DNA from 2 places in the Halomonas sp. DP8Y7-1 genome. Region 2 is predicted to be linked to the other one. Evidence: predicted binding sites of a transcription regulator. Region 2 holds the regulator's gene; the other holds the start of a gene.
The links. The regulator sigma-54, encoded in region 2, starts transcription at its own class of promoters, with help from an activator protein. The targets are predictions, from matches to a motif close to TGGCACNNNNNTTGCTNT.
Positions count from the first base shown of each region.

Region 1 (3,412 bases), on a different contig from region 2:
AGGCTCCCTTTTCGTGACCAAACAGCTCGGATTCGATCAGATCCCGAGGAATGGCGGCCATGTTGAGGGCGATAAAGGGATTGCCCGCGCGCGGGCTATGCTGGTGCAGGGCGCGTGCCACCCGTTCCTTGCCCGTCCCTGACTCGCCGTTGATCAGCACGGTGATGTGCGAGTGGGCGAGTCGGCCGATGGCACGAAAGACCTCCTGCATGGCCGGCGCTTCACCAATGATCTCTGCATCCAGGCCTTCGGGAACGCTGACGGGCCGTTGGCGTTCTCGCACGTGGGCGACCGCTCGGCGCACCAGGGCAAGCGCCTCATCGACATCGAAGGGCTTGGGCAGGTACTCGAAGGCGCCCCCCTGATAGGAAGCTACCGCACTGTCCAGGTCGGAGTGAGCGGTCATGACGATGACCGGAAGATCAGGGTGCACCTCACGCACCTTTGCCATCAGATCCAGTCCATCGATGCCCGGCATACGAATATCGGTGACCAGAACATCCGGGGGTGAGGAGAGCAGACGATCCAGAATCGTATCGGCACGCTCGACCGCTTCCACCTGCAAGTCAGGCTGTGCCAGCGCCCGCTCCAGCACCCAGCGAATGGCGCGATCGTCATCGACGATCATTATACGAGCGGCATCAGTCATGACTCATCTCCAGGGGAATCAGCAAGCGAAATTCTGTGTGTCCGGGGGCGGACTCGCATTCGATCAGCCCGTCGTGCTGATGCAGCACCGACTGGGCAATCGACAGCCCCAGGCCGCTGCCCTCGGCCCGTCCGGATACCATTGGATAGAACAGGGTGTCACGCAGGGTGTCGGGAATACCTGGCCCGTTGTCGATCACACTGACATCGCAGACCAGGCGATGACGCTGGGCCCCCAGGGTGAACTGGCGTCTGGCCCGGGTCCGCAGGCTGATCACGGGGTCTGGGGTGTCCGACTCGACCAGAGCCTGCACTGCATTGCGCGCAACATTGAGCACGGCCTGGATAAGCTGTGCTTCGTCACCGATCAGCTCGGGCAGGCTGGGATCGTAGTCTCGCTCGATGCGGACCTGGGGCTGCTCTACCAGCAGCAGTGCCCGGACACGCTCCAGCACCCGGTGGATGTTCAGAGGCTCCCGGCGGCTCACGCGGTTCGGCCCGAGCATGGAATCGACCAGATCCCTGAGTCGATCCACTTCCTCGATGATGATGCGGGTGTATTCCTTGAGCGCGGGTGTCTGCTCGAGGTCACGCTCCAGCAGCTGTGCGGCGCCACGTATGCCGCCCAGCGGGTTCTTGACCTCGTGAGCCAACCCTCGCGCCAGCACCTTCATGGTCTCCTGGCGCGACTGCAGGGCCTCTTCTCGCGAGATCCGCAACAGCCGGTCCCGCGGCTCCAGCTCTAGCAGCAGGCTATCCCGGGACAACGGCGTCACCGTGTAGTCCACCGTCAAGGGTTCGCCACCGCCGAGGGTCAGCCGCGCCTCACGCTGGGTATAGGGGTGCAAACCGTCTCTGGCACGCGCCAGCACGTCGGCGATATCGTCTTCTCCGCCGACCCAATCTCCCAGCGGTACGCCGATCACTCGGGCAGCGCTGACAGCCAGCAGGGCTTCCGCTGCGGGATTCATCCACGTTGGACGCAAGTCCTCATCAAGCAATACAACCGCCGTGGTGAGGTGTTCGATGATGCCTGACGCCATGAGCGTATCCTGAGCAGATGAAGTCGTTCAGCCGAGCGTGAGGTGCACCCCCTGCGAGGCGCTGAAGGCGCCATCCCGAAGCAGGCGTCGTCAGCGAGTGCACTTCCTTAATGCAAGCAAGAAGCGGGCCAGACTCGCCTTCACCCAGACGATGACCACCGTGGTGCGCCGTGTACCCGCTGTCGTCCCACGGGGGAGCCTGGACACTCCTCCCCATGGACATGCTACTGCACCAAGCTGGTGCACTGCACTGGTTTAGGGCTTATGCCGAATGGGATTGGGGCCACGCCAGCGCGCCACCCGGGACCGACGTGACTCTGGCCAGATGTCTGAGCTGCCAGGGGGACAGGGGGACCAGGGGGACAGGGGGACCAGGGGGAACGGGAACAAGGGAGACAGGGAGCATTCGCTATCTACGATGACGCCCCATGGCGAGAAGTCGCGGGCACCGCAACGCGGGCTCGCTGCACGTGCAGCACGACAGCGTCGCTGCGCTGGCGAACCTTGCGATCAGGGTCGATCACGACCAGGACGATGCGGTGCTCTCCCCGCTCGAGCTGAGTCAGGGTCAGTGGAGAATCCCCCGTCGTCACCAGCACGCCATCGACCTCAAGCCCCAGCACATAACCGGCGTCAAGAGGCGGGCTTACGGCCGCCGCGACCTCGAGGCTGCCGCCAGCGCCGCTGGGCAGCACGCTGCCAGATGCCGGACGGGCAATGGCCAGTACCTCCCGTGCCAGGTAGCCCGGCGCAGCAGCGCTGATATCCCCCGGCAGCTGGGACAGTGCCGGGGGCAGAGGAGCACTCGGCACATGGGAGAGCACCCCTGGCACGAAGCGCTCTCCACCTTCCAGCGGCCGATCGCTATAGGTGACGCCGCCATGACGTTCGACGCGACGATAGAGGGCATCGGCGGCACTCCCCTGGGAGCCATACAGCAGCAGTATCGTCAGCAGCAGGCCTCTCGATACTCGCCAAAGCCATATCCGCTCCCGCCATATCCACCCCAGCCACATCAGCTCCAACCGGCATCGCCGAGCCGGCAGGCGGCCCGACGGCTGTGGCGACATGGCCTGCCGGCAGCGCGGGGGTAGCTTCACGGTGGCTCCTTGATGGGGGTGTCCTGGCAAGCATGCGATGCCTGTCCTGCCAGGCCAAGGGCATCGCTTGCTCGAGGGCAAGGCCAGGCCAAAAAAAATCGGCCCCGCTCAAGGCGGGGCCGATATACGACGCGGTGTCGTCGTCGCTGGATCAGCAGCTGTAGTACATGTCGAACTCGATCGGGTGCGTGGTCATGCGCAGGCGCTCCACGTCTTCGTTCTTGAGCTCGATGTAGGCATCGATCATGTCGTCGGTGAAGACACCACCTTCGGTCAGGAAGCTGCGGTCTTCGTCGAGAGCCGCCAGCGCCTGGTCGAGGCTTTCCGCCACGGTCGGAATTGACTTGCCTTCTTCCGGCGGCAGGTCGTAGAGGTTCTTGTCCATGGCATCGCCAGGATGGATCTTGTTCTTGATGCCATCGATACCCGCCATCAGCATGGCCGCGAAGCACAGGTAGGGGTTGGCGGTCGGGTCAGGGAAACGCGCCTCGACACGCTTGCCCTTGGGGCTGGCGGTGTACGGAATACGGATCGACGCAGAGCGGTTACGGGCACTGTAGGCCAGCATGACCGGTGCTTCGAAGCCCGGCACCAGACGCTTGTACGAGTTGGTAGAAGCGT
Region 1 covers NZ_JAHVIN010000004.1:41,502-44,913, forward strand. The annotation lists gene ntrC (nitrogen regulation protein NR(I)) at 1-649, opposite strand, end outside; gene glnL (nitrogen regulation protein NR(II)) at 642-1,691, opposite strand; gene KUV41_RS04795 (hypothetical protein) at 2,105-2,791, opposite strand; gene glnA (glutamate--ammonia ligase) at 2,943-3,412, opposite strand, start outside.
Region 1: the regulator sigma-54 is predicted to act here: its motif matches at 1,805-1,822, upstream of glnL (nitrogen regulation protein NR(II)).

Region 2 (3,412 bases):
GGTTCGCCGTCGATGGCGTCGAAATCAATCGGCTCTGCCAGCTTGAGAAAGCCAGAGATAGGGGCCTTGCAGTGAGGGTTGCGAGCATGCGGAATGGCCACGCCATTGCCGATGCCGGTGCTACCCAGACGTTCGCGGCCGATCAGGCGACTGAAGACTTCCTGGCTATCCAGGCTTGGTGTGTTCTGCGCAATGAAGGTGCTGAAAAATTCCAGCACCCTCTTCTTGCTGCCCCCCGGGACGTCAAATAGCGTGCGCTCGGGGGGGAGAATGGCATCCAATGTCATGAGAGGTCAGCGAATTCCGGCGCCTTGGGCGCGGGCTTGGGATTTTTCCTTGTGCTTGACGAGCTGGCGGTCCAGCTTGTCGGCAAGGGCGTCGATGGCGGCGTACATGTCGCCGTCCTGGGCTTCTGCATGCAGGTCTGCACCGGCAGCGTGAAGCGTACAGGCAGCCTGTTGGCGCTCCTTCTCCACCGAGAGGGTGACCTGCACATTGGTGATGTTGTCGTAGTGGCGCTCCACACGGGCGAGCTTCTCTTGTACGTAGTCACGCAGGGGATCGGTCAATTCGACGTGGTGGCCGGTAATGTTGACTTGCATGACAAGGCTCCTTGCTCTTGCGGGTGGTAGCTCGATTGTAACCCTTTTTCCGATCCTGCAAACCCCCCTGCTTCTACGCATTAAGACGCAGATGTCGTGCGATATTTCAAGCGCTTGCGCTTTTCATGTAACTGCGCTACGCGCTCTGCTCGCTGCCTGTCTCGAGCCATCTGACCGGGCTCAGCGCAGGCGCTTGCGCTCGCTTGAAGAGGGAATATTCATCGCTTCTCGATACTTGGCGACGGTGCGTCGGGCGACGTTGACACCGTCTTCGGCGAGCAGCTCCACCAATTTGCTGTCAGACAGCGGTTTGCGAGGCGGCTCCTGCTGGATCAGCGACTTGATCATGGCGCGTATGGCAGTGCTGGAATGGGCATCCCCATCCTGGCCCACCTGGCTGGAAAAGAAATACTTGAGCTCGAACACTCCCCGTGGCGTATGCACGAATTTCTGGGTCGTCACCCGTGAGATGGTCGATTCGTGCATCTCGACCTTGGCCGCAATGTCTGCCAACACCAGTGGTTTCATGGCGGCTTCACCCTGCTCGAGGAAATCGAGCTGCCGCTCCATGATTTCGCGTCCGACCCTCAACAGGGTGTCGTTGCGGCTTGCCAGGCTCTTGATCAGCCAGCGCGCCTCCTGCAGATGGTCCTTCAGAAACTGGTTGTCCTGGCTCTTGTCGGCCCGTCGGATCAAGGCCGCATAGTCGGGTTGAATGCGCAGGCGTGGCATCGCCTCAGGGTTCAGCTCGACGCGCCAGCCTTCTTCGGTGTGGCGGACCACCAGATCGGGAATGACATAGTCGTTGTCGCTGTCGCCGTACTGGCTGCCAGGCCTAGGGTCGAGGCCACGGATCAGTTCGATGACATCGTCCAGCTGCTCTTCGGTCAGGCTCAGGCGGCGCTTCAGCAGACGACGATCACCGCTGGCCAGCGCCTCGAGAAACTGGCGTACCAGTCTTCCCGCCTGGGGCAGAAGGGGGGTGTCACGGGGCAGGCTGTCCAGTTGCAGCTGCAGGCATTCGCGCAAATCTCGGGCAAATACACCGGTAGGTTCGAATTGCTGCAGCCTGGCCAGTACCGACGCCACGTCCTGCAGGGGCGGGGCAGCAGCGTCGTCATCGGCCAGGCCCTGGGCGATATCGTCAAGGTGTCCCACCAGGTAGCCATCGCCGTTGACCGCGTCAATCAGGCACTCTGCGATGCGCCTGTCATTATCATTGAGGTCCAGCAGGGCCAGCTGCCAGCTAAGGTGGCCATGCAGGGATTGCCCGCTGGCCTGGCGCTCGAAGTCGGGCGCCTCGGCGCTGCCGGCCGGGGCGGTGCCAAGGTCTTGATAGGTATCGGACCAGTCGCTGTCGACCGTTAGCTCGGAGGGGATCTCGTCGGCCCAGTCATCGTCCTTGCTGTCCTTGACCTGCAGCTCGCCAAATTCATCCTCCAGCTCGAGCATCGGGTTGGCCTCGAGCGCCTGCTGGACTTCCTGGCGCAGGTCCAGCGTGGAAAGCTGGAGCAGGCCAATAGCCTGTTGCAGCTGAGGGGTCATGGTCAGCTGGGTGCCGATCTTCAGCTGCAGTGACGCCTTGAGGGCCATGATGTGACTTCCGTTCGTGGAGCTGAAAAGCCTTACCCTAACGGCGGGTCAGGTACCATGCAAGCTTCTTGCCAACTTGTGGGCAGGGGATGGCGCGCAGGGCTTGCTGTGCTCCGCATGCGCGTCAGTGCAAGGTCGAGCGGGCGCCATGAAGACCCTGCCAACATAGCGGCCCGGCAGCGCCCATGGTGGTCAAAGGCGAAAGTTTTCGCCGAGATAGACTTCCTTGACGCGCTGGTTGGCAAGGATCGACTCGGCACTGCCTTCGGCGATGATCTGGCCGTCGCCGACAATGTAGGCGCGGTCACAGATGTCCAGCGTCTCGCGCACGTTGTGATCGGTGATCAAGACGCCGATGTCACGAGCCTTGAGCTGGCGAATGATTGACTTGATCTCGCCGACGGAGATCGGATCCACCCCGGCAAAGGGTTCGTCGAGCAGAATGAAGGCGGGTTCTGTGGCCAGGGCTCGGGCGATCTCGACCCGGCGTCTTTCCCCGCCGGACAGGCTCATGCCCGGGTTGTCACGAATGTGGCTGACATGGAAGTCTTCGAGCAGTTGCTCAAGGCGCGCCTGGCGACCGTCGCGGTCGAGGTCCTTGCGGGTCTCGAGGATCGCCATGATGTTGTCGGCTACGGACAGCTTGCGGAAGATGGAGGCTTCCTGGGGCAGGTAGCCAATACCCGCCAGTGCCCGTTGGTGCATGGCCGCGCGGCTCAGGTCGTCATCGTCGATGCTGATGGTGCCAGCATCCGCCCTGACCAGTCCGACGATCATGTAGAAGGAGGTGGTCTTGCCGGCGCCGTTGGGGCCCAACAGGCCCACGATGCTGCCCTGTTCGATGGACAGGCTGATGTCCTGGACGACGCGGCGCTTTTTGTAGCTCTTGGCCAGATGGCGAGCGTGGAGAGTCTTCATCAGTTTCCTTGGCTTTCCGGCTCGAGGGTCATGCGAATGCGCTGCTGGCCGTCGACACCCTGTGCGCTGGAGCGAGCCTGGACGACGCGGCGATCGAGAAAGTACTCCAGGTAGGCGCCGTCGAAGGTGTCATTGGCCTTGTGCAATTCCGCCTGGTCGATGAGTTCCATGCGGCGCTCGGCAACATGGTAGACCACCTTCTTGCCCCAGCCCTTGACCACCGGCTCTTCCGGCGAAGGCTGCTGCTCCAGATAGGCACGGGAGCCAGTCGCCGTGGCGCGGGATAGCTGACCCTGGTC
Region 2 covers NZ_JAHVIN010000012.1:117,023-120,434, forward strand. The annotation lists gene ptsN (PTS IIA-like nitrogen regulatory protein PtsN) at 1-287, opposite strand, end outside; gene hpf (ribosome hibernation-promoting factor, HPF/YfiA family) at 294-602, opposite strand; gene KUV41_RS14825 (RNA polymerase factor sigma-54) at 783-2,195, opposite strand; gene lptB (LPS export ABC transporter ATP-binding protein) at 2,388-3,113, opposite strand; gene lptA (lipopolysaccharide transport periplasmic protein LptA) at 3,113-3,412, opposite strand, start outside.